3 regions of the Desulfovibrio sp. Huiquan2017 genome follow, and region 1 is predicted to be linked to each of the others. Evidence: riboswitches for the same ligand, from Rfam matches in the RefSeq annotation. Region 1 holds a riboswitch; each other region holds the start of a gene.
The links. Region 1 has a riboswitch for cobalamin ahead of J0909_RS07555 (5-methyltetrahydropteroyltriglutamate--homocysteine S-methyltransferase). Riboswitches for the same ligand answer to the same signal wherever they lie in the genome.

Region 2: another riboswitch for cobalamin. It lies ahead of metE (5-methyltetrahydropteroyltriglutamate--homocysteine S-methyltransferase); the one in region 1 lies ahead of J0909_RS07555 (5-methyltetrahydropteroyltriglutamate--homocysteine S-methyltransferase).
Region 3: another riboswitch for cobalamin. It lies ahead of J0909_RS16020 (sirohydrochlorin cobaltochelatase); the one in region 1 lies ahead of J0909_RS07555 (5-methyltetrahydropteroyltriglutamate--homocysteine S-methyltransferase).

Annotation. Positions count from the first base shown of each region.
Region 1 covers NZ_JAFMPN010000007.1:161,591-164,506, forward strand. The annotation lists gene hemC (hydroxymethylbilane synthase) at 1-591, shown strand, start outside; gene J0909_RS07550 (hypothetical protein) at 781-978, shown strand; cobalamin riboswitch at 1,104-1,264, shown strand; gene J0909_RS07555 (5-methyltetrahydropteroyltriglutamate--homocysteine S-methyltransferase) at 1,472-2,605, shown strand; gene cobT (nicotinate-nucleotide--dimethylbenzimidazole phosphoribosyltransferase) at 2,665-2,916, opposite strand, start outside.
Region 2 covers NZ_JAFMPN010000016.1:17,044-19,959, reverse strand. The annotation lists gene J0909_RS14295 (heavy metal translocating P-type ATPase) at 1-1,133, opposite strand, end outside; cobalamin riboswitch at 1,706-1,891, shown strand; gene metE (5-methyltetrahydropteroyltriglutamate--homocysteine S-methyltransferase) at 2,009-2,916, shown strand, end outside.
Region 3 covers NZ_JAFMPN010000019.1:77,979-80,894, reverse strand. The annotation lists gene J0909_RS16025 (chemotaxis protein CheA) at 1-936, shown strand, start outside; cobalamin riboswitch at 950-1,127, shown strand; gene J0909_RS16020 (sirohydrochlorin cobaltochelatase) at 1,250-2,224, shown strand; gene J0909_RS16015 (FecCD family ABC transporter permease) at 2,229-2,916, shown strand, end outside.

The DNA of each region.
Region 1 (2,916 bases):
AAGGGGCTGCCCCAAGGCGCGGTGGTCGGCACTTCGAGCCTGCGCCGCCAGTCCCAGCTCTGCGCCCTGCGCCCGGACCTCAAGATCGAAACCCTGCGCGGCAATCTGGACACCCGGCTGAACAAGCTGTTGAACGGCGATTACGACGCCATCGTCCTGGCCACCGCCGGGCTCAAGCGGCTGGGCATGTCCGCGCCCAAGCAGGAAATCCTGGGGCCGCCGGAGTTTCTGCCCGCCGTGGCCCAAGGCGCGCTCGGCATCGAGTTCCGCTCGGCCGATGATGAGGTGCGCGGCCTGCTCGCCTTCCTGGACCACGCTCCCACCCGCTATCAGGTCCTGGCCGAACGGGGCTTCCTGACCGGGCTGGACGGAGGCTGCCAGGTGCCCATCGCGGCCTGGTCCGAGATTGAAGGCGAGACCCTCCAGCTGACCGGCTACGTCGCGGAGGTGGACGGCTCCACGCCCATCCGTCGCACGGTCGAAGGCAACGTTCGCCACGCCTGGGACCTGGGCATGATCCTGGCCGGGCGGGTGCTCGAAGCGGGCGGCAAGGCCATCCTCGACGAGGTCTACGCCCGGGAAACCAAGTAGCCGAAGCGACAACGACGATTCTACCATCGATAAATATTTGCATTTCTTTATATGAAAAAAGTCAACAAGATAAAATTGTTAGGTGAGCGCCAGCCGCGCGGACCGCTCAAAGCCCTAAAGGTTTCCCAATATTCACCGATAAAAGCGGCAAGAAATATGTTCAATGCTCCATGGAAGGAGGTACGAATCATGGAAATTGCCGGTTTGGAAACCCAGGGCCCGAATCTGTCCGAACAGATCAAGTCAATTCGCAAGGTTCGTCTCCAGCGCGAGGTGCTGGAGAATCCCGAGGTGGCCCGCGAACTCGTCAAGGTCGAGTCCACGGGCACATACAACACTCGAGGCGACATCGTTCAAGCCGTCTCCACCGACTTGGGGGATGCGTAGTGCGCACCGACTCATCCAAAGAATAAGGGCCGACCGGAAATTCCGATCGGCCCTTATTTTTTGGATGACGCCCGTCAATAGGCACGAACGGCCCCCTTGACAGTCTTTGCGCTTCACTATATCAATATATATAGATATAGTAAGACAAGAAACGGAAAGCGGTGAGAATCCGCTGCGGACACGCCACTGTAACCGATATTGCCCGGCCGAAGCCACTGCCCACGAGGCGGGAAGGCGAGGCCCGCACGGGCCGGGAGTCAGGAGACGTCTTGTCACGACAGCCGACGCGAGGTCGGCGGAAGGGGCGGCTCCGTGTATGGGCGGTCCCCGAAAAAGTCGATGAAAACCATCCGTCAGCTTCCGCCCCCGACGCGCGGAAGCCCGTTCCCGTCTTGCGGCTTACCCTGATGCCGCCCCGGCATGCCGCCGTCCGCAAGGATCGGCACGCAATCGGGGTCCATGTCCGACAACTCAAGACAAAAAGGAAAAGACCATGACCAAAACATTCGCATCCGCCACGACCCGCGATCTGCCCCCGTTCCGGGCGGACCACGTCGGCAGTTTCCTGCGCCCGGAATCCGTCAGGACCGCCCGTCTGCGCCTGCAGGCCGGGGAAATATCCGAAGACGACCTGCGCGCCGCGGAGGACGCGGCCATCCGGGACCTGGTGGAGAAACAAAAGGCCTGCGGCCTGCGGGCCGTCACGGACGGCGAATTCCGCCGCAGTTGGTGGCATCTGGACTTCTTCGCCGGGCTGGACGGCCTGCGGAAAAAGACGACCAGCACGGGGTTCGCCTTCCACGACGTCCACACCCGGGCGGAGAGCGTGGAGTTGGTGGATGAAATCCGGTTCGGCGCCCACCCCATGCTGGAACATTTCGCCTTCCTGCGGGATTGCGCCGGAACCCACACGGCCAAGATGACCATCCCCTCCCCGGCCATGCTTCACTTCGTGCTGGCCGTCCGGGACGAGCGGTTCGCCCGGCCCGCCTTTTACCCCACGGAGAACGCCTTCACCGAGGGCATCGTCCAGGCGTACCGCGACGCCGTGGCCGCCTTTTACAACGCGGGATGCCGCTACCTGCAATTGGACGATACCAGTTGGGGAGCCCTCTGCTCCGTCGAACAACGGGCGGCCATGCGAGAACGGGGCATAGACCCCGACGGGCTGGCCGAACGATATGTGGACATCCTCAACGCGGCCATAGCCGAACGCCCGGCCGACATGACGGTGACCATGCACATCTGCCGGGGCAACTACCGCTCCACTTGGTTTTCCAGCGGCGGATACGAGCCGGTGGCCCCGCAACTGTTCGCCAACGGGCGCCTGGACGGCTTCTTCCTCGAATACGACACGGACCGCGCCGGGGACTTCGCCCCCCTGCGGCACATCCGCGACCAGCAAGTGGTTCTGGGGCTTGTTTCCTCCAAGACCGGCGAGCTGGAAAAGGCTGAAGACGTGCTCGCGCGCATCGACGAGGCGGCGGCCGTCGTCCCCATCAACCAACTCTGCCTCAGCCCCCAATGCGGCTTTTCCTCCACCGAGGAAGGCAACACGCTGAGCGAGGAACAACAGTGGGCGAAAATCCGTTTTATCACGGAACTTGCCGCAACGGTCTGGAAATAGGTAAAGACCTCGCCCCGCTCCGGCCGTTGGCCGGGGCGGGGATTCCGGGCGGCCGGGGCCTACCGGCTCTCGGACACGCCCGCTGAAGCGAAGGTGGCCATCTGGTTGAAGACGTTGGCGGCGGCGCGGACCAGGAACATGGCACAGGCCGCGCCGGTGCCCTCGCCGAGGCGGAAGCCGAGGTGAAGGTAGGGAGTGACGCCCATGGCGCGAGTGACGGCGGCATAACCGGGCTCGGCCGAGGCGTGACTGAGCAGGCAGTAGTCCTTGACCGCCGGGCGGATCTTCCAGGCCGCCAGGTAGGCGGCGGT
Region 2 (2,916 bases), on a different contig from region 1:
CAGGGGCAGGCCATGACCAGCATGACCGTAAACGCCCGCCACAACGAGCCGGTGAGCAGCAGGGTGCCGCCGGTGACGACGAAACCGATTTTGACCAGGTTGGCGGCCAGGCGGTCGGCCACGCCCTCGATGGGGGCGCGGTTCTCCAGTGAATCCTCGACCATCCTGAGAATCCGGGCGAGATAGGTGCGGTCGCCGACTTCCTGGGCCTCTACGTAGATGACGCCCTGGCGGACAAAGGTTCCGGCCATCACCCGGTCGCCCGCCTGACGGGCAACGAAGTCGGACCTCCCGGTGATCGGCGCTTCGTCCATGAGCGCGCCGCCGTCCACGATCTCGCCGTCCACGCAGACCTTTTCGCTGGTGTGCAGGACGACCACGTCGCCGGGAACCAGGTCGGAGACCTCCTTCTCCACTTCAATGCCGTCCACCAGCACGAAGGTGTGGTGCGAAGAGACGGAAAGAATGCGGCTGATGGATTTGCGCGAGCGTTCGGTGATCCACGCCTTGATCAGTTCGGCTCCGGAGTTGATCCAGAGCACCTCGAAGGCGGTCAGGGCCTCGCCCGCAGCCACGGCGGCCACGCAGCTCACGCCCAGGAATGCTTCGAGGGTGAACCTTTTGGAGCGGATCTGCTCCCATGCCTGTTTGAACAGGGGCAGGGAGAATCCCACCGCGATCAGTCCCAGCGGGCTGAAGGCGGTCTGGGTCACGGAGAAGCCGAAAAGGAGCGAGCGCACGCCCACCACACCCATAACCGTGCTGATGACGGCGAATCGTCTGAACGCTCCCTTGACCGGATTGCAGCCGGTGCGGGTAGCCTGGCAGGCCCGGCATTCGCAGAGCGGGGAGGCGCAGTCCGGCACCCCGGCCATAGGCAGTTCGCGCAGGGCTGGGGTGATCCCCAGGACTTCGCGGAGGGCGTCCAAGATCCGGAGCGGCAGCGTTTCGTCGGGCGTGAACGAGACCACCAGGCTCGCGCACTTGAGGTTCGGCCTGACCGTCTCGATGAAATCGAGCCGGAGCAGGCTGTCCGTCATTTGCCGGGCCAGGTCCTGGTTGCGTCGTAGTCCGTTGATCCTGTAGCGGATACGGCCGGGGATGGCGTGGCGTATTTCGATTGTTTCGGTCATGGCTGTACCAGTGGGTTATGCGTAGCGTCTGAAATACACAAATCATGATTCTGATAACGAATATCTGCGCCGGGCTGTTGGAGACATTCTTTTCACAATTAACGGTTCCACTTATGAATCAGCCGTATCGAACCGCCGTGCCTTCTGCTTGATATTGAAAGTTACTATCAATGTCACGAAAAAATAGTGGATTGATCTCCGACTCGCCGCGCTCCGGGACAAGGGGGATGCGAGTGAGCCTTGAGCCGTGGTTGGCCTTGCCCCACAGCCGAACAGGGACCTGACGGGAATAGGGGCGAGCGAAAGGGAGGCCCTGGCGGCAACAGATTTTGTCGCACAGTGAGCGCGTGTTTTTCTTGGCGTTCATAATGAGGCTTCAATGTCCCGGGTACAGCTTGAAAGTCTGAAAAACCAGGCGGAAGGCTGTGTTCGAGTCGATGACAGGGGCGCCAAGGGGGGGAACGCGGTGTATCGGGTAGGTGCAATGCGAACGTCTTGTGGTTGACGGGCAAAAGATATGGGCAATCGGAGATCGTCCGTTCGTGTTTTCTCTGACGAGGCGGGAAAAGGTTTGCAAAGCCCGGCAAGAGTATATATCAAAATATCTTGATATATGGATTTGGCAAGAAACGGAAAGCGGTGAGAAGCCGCTGCGGACGCGCCGCTGTAACCGGCAATACCCGTTGATGACCACCGGATTCGGGAAGGGATTCAACATGATGGGGCCGGAAGCCAGAAGACGTCTTGCCGGAGCGCGAACGGACTCGCGAGCGGGCTGGTGTTGCAGAGCAAAGAGGACGGCATGATGTCGTTTCGGCTCATCGCCCGTTGCCGGGATGCGCTCCTTGTCTTTCACTCTCAACCATGGAGTAGACATGCACGCGCACGTTTTGGGTTTTCCCCGCATGGGGGCAAACAGGGAACTGAAATGGGCCCTGGAACAATTCTGGCGGGGCGAGATCGGGGAGACCGAACTGGTCGCCACCGCCGACGGGCTCAGGGATCGTCACTGGGCCATCCAGGCCGATGCCGGGCTCGACCTCGTCCCGGTCGGCGACTTTTCCCTGTACGACCACGTCCTCGACACTGTGGCCATGCTGGGCGCGGTCCCGCCGCGTTTCGGCTGGTCCGGAGGCGAAATCGATTTGACCACGTATTTCAACATGGCAAGGGGCAATGCCGAAAAGGGCATCCCGGCCATGGAAATGACCAAGTGGTTCGACACCAACTACCACTACATCGTCCCGGAGCTGGCCCCTGACACGACCTTTGCCAAGACCGGCTCAAGGCTGTTCGACGCCGTCGAGTCTGCCCGCAAACTGGGGCATTCCCCCAAACCGGTTCTGGTCGGCCCTATCACCTTCCTCATGCTGGCCAAGGAAACCGGCGGTTGCAACCGGTGGGCTCACCTCGACGGGCTGGTTGAGGCCTATTGCCGGATCATCGCCGAACTCGACGGGACCTGCACCTGGATTCAGTTGGACGAGCCGATCCTGTGCACCGATCTTTCGGAGGAGGCGAAGCGGGCGTTTGGCGCGGCCTACTCCCGCCTCAGGGCGGCCGCCGTCAGTTCGCGCCTGCTGCTAGCCACGTATTTTGGCACCCTGGGTGACAACCTCGATCTGGCCTTGTCCCTGCCGGTGAACGGGATGCACGTGGACCTGGTCCGGGGGCCCGGCCAACTCGGTGAGATCCTCGACAAGCTGCCGTCGCATCTGACCCTCTCCCTGGGGCTGGTGGACGGACGCAACGTCTGGAAGACCGAGTTGGAGACCGCCCTGCG
Region 3 (2,916 bases), on a different contig from region 1:
GAAGTCAAGGGAGACGACCTGGCCCTGGACAAGACCATCGTCGAGTCCCTGAACGAACCTCTGGTCCACCTGCTCCGGAACGCCGTGGACCACGGGCTGGAAGATCCCGCGGGGCGCAAGGCCGCGGGCAAATCCGAGTCCGGCACCGTGACCCTGTCCGCCTGGCGCAAGGGCGACAGCGCCTTCATCCAGGTGGCCGACGACGGGCGCGGCCTGGATCCCGACCGCATCCTGGCCAAGGCCCTGGAAAAAGGGTTGGCCGATCCGGACAAGGAATACAAAACCGAGGAGATCCTCCAGTTCGTACTCCAGAGCGGCTTTTCCACCGCCGAAAAGATCACCGACGTGTCCGGGCGCGGCGTGGGCATGGACGCCGTGGTCAACGCCATCAAGGTCGCCCTGGACGGCGAGGTGTCCATCCAAAGCGAGCTGGGCAAGGGCGCGGCCTTCACCATTTCCATTCCGCTGGACCGCTCGGCCAACGAAGGCATCGTGGACGCCCTGGTCTGCAAGGTCGGCGGCGACACCTTCATCATGCCCAGCCGCGACGTGGTCGAGATTTACATGCCCCGGCGCAACGACGTGGTCGAACTGCCGGACGGCCGTGAAACCGTGGACGTGCGCGGCGAGATTCATTCCCTGCTCCGGTTGGCCGACCTCCTTGAGCTAACCCCGGAGATCGACAACATCGAGATGGCCCAAGCCATCGTGGTCCGAGTAGGCGACTACAAGGGCGCCATCCTGGTGGATGAGGTCCTCAGGCAGCAACAGGTGGTCATCACCGGCTTCACCGTCCCGGTCCAGGAAATCTTCAACATACCCATCCTGGGTTACGGTATGATGGGCGAATCCGACGCCCTGGTCATCGACGCCGAGGAGATGATCCAGCAGTTCCAGGAACGTATCACCAGGAACGCACGGTCGTCCTTGACATAAACGCCCTCCGGAGCATAGTTCACAATCTTCAGGTGTCCTCGGACTCAATAGGGAATCCCGTGCGAATCGGGAGCGGACCCGCCGCCGTGACGTTCTGCCGAACCATTTCCACACATGCCACTGGGGCTTGCCCCGGGAAGGCGGAAACGGGAGGGACCAGCCGGAAGACCTGCCTGGAGCGATCACATGGACTTGCCGCGGTGGTACGTGGGCTTGCCGCTGAGGTATAGAAGGGAAAATACGGATCCCCTTCCTCTAAATTCGAAGAGGAAGGGGATTTTCTTTCCCCACCCGCCCTTTATCGGAGAACATCATGACGTTCGTCAGAAACGCCGTCTTCCTGCTGCTCGCCCTGCTCCTGGCCGTCCCGGCCCAGGCCGGGCACCACGACGAAGGCCCGGCCAAACAGGCCGTGGTCCTGGCCGCCTTCGGCACTTCCTATCCCGAAGCGGTCAAATCCATCCTGAACATCAAGGCCAAAGTGGAACAGGCCAACCCCGGCGTGCCTGTGCGGCTGGCCTTCACCTCCAACATCATCCGCAAGATATGGCAGGAGCGCCAGAACGACGCGGCCTGGAAAAAGGCGCACGCCGACATCCCCGAGGAAGTCCTGTACGTCAAGCACCCCCTGGCGACCATCGCGGACCTCCAGAACGACGGCTACCGCGACATCACCGTGCAGTCCCTGCATGTCTTCGCGGGCGAGGAGTTCCACGACCTGATCACCCTGGTCGGCTCTCTCAGGTCCATTCGCACCCTGAAGCCGCGCCATGCGCCCTTTGTCCGGCTGGCTCTGGGCCGCCCGGCTCTGGGCATGCCCGGCGAGGCTCATCCCTATACAGAGGATCTGGCCACTGCGGCCAAGACCTTGAAAGCCGATGTGGACCGTGCCCGCAAGATGGACGCCGCCCTGGTCTACATGGGCCACGGCAACGACTACTTCTCCACCGGCATCTACTCGGAATTCCAGAAGGTCATGCGCGAAACCTACGACTACCCGATCTACATCGGCTGTGTCGAAGGGTTCCCCGCCTTCTCCGACATGGCCGTGGCGCTCAAGCATTCGGGCAAGAAGAACATCCTGCTCAAGCCGTTCATGATCGTGGCCGGCGACCATGCCTCCAACGACATGGCCGGCGACGAGGACGACTCGTGGAAGGTCCAGCTCACCAAGGCCGGATACAAGGTCACCCCGGACCTGACCGGCCTGGGCATGCTCGACGCCTGGGCCGAACTGTACGTGGCCCACGTCAAGGACGCCATGGCCCCGCGCCCGGGCGTGAAATAACCGTATGATCCACGCCGCCTCCCGCACTCCATTGCGCAATGGTCTGATCGTCGGGCTGCTCGCCGCCACGCTGGCCGGGCTGGCCCTGGCCGCCTGCGCCCTGGGGGTCATCCACATCCCGCCGAGCGAGGTCCTGCACGGCCTGGCAAGCGGATTGCGGGGGGCGGCGGACGCCCTGAACTCGACCACGGCGGGCATCCTCCTCGACGTCCGAGTGCCGCGCATCCTGACTTGTCTGGCCGTGGGCTTCGGCCTGGCCATGGCGGGCGCGGTCTTCCAGGGGCTGCTCCTCAACCCCCTGGCCGATCCATTCACCCTGGGCGTATCCTCGGGCGCGGCCTTCGGCGCGGCCCTGGCCCTGCTTCTGGGGCTGAGCTTTTTCGGCCCGGCCACGCTCCTGGCCCTGGCCTTCGCGGGCGCGGTTCTGACGCTGGCGGCCGTCATCGGGCTGGCCGGCCGGGACGGCGAACTCTCCCCGGCCTCGCTCATCCTGGCCGGGGTCATCGTCTCGGCCATTCTCTCGGCGGGCATCAGCTTCATCAAATATCTGGCCGACGAGCGCGTCTCGGTCATCGTCTTCTGGCTCATGGGCAGCTTCGTGGGCCGGACCATGAACGACGCTGCCCTGGCGGGCGCGGCCACCCTGTTCGCCTTTGCGGTCTGCCTCTATTTTGGGCGGGACCTGAACATTA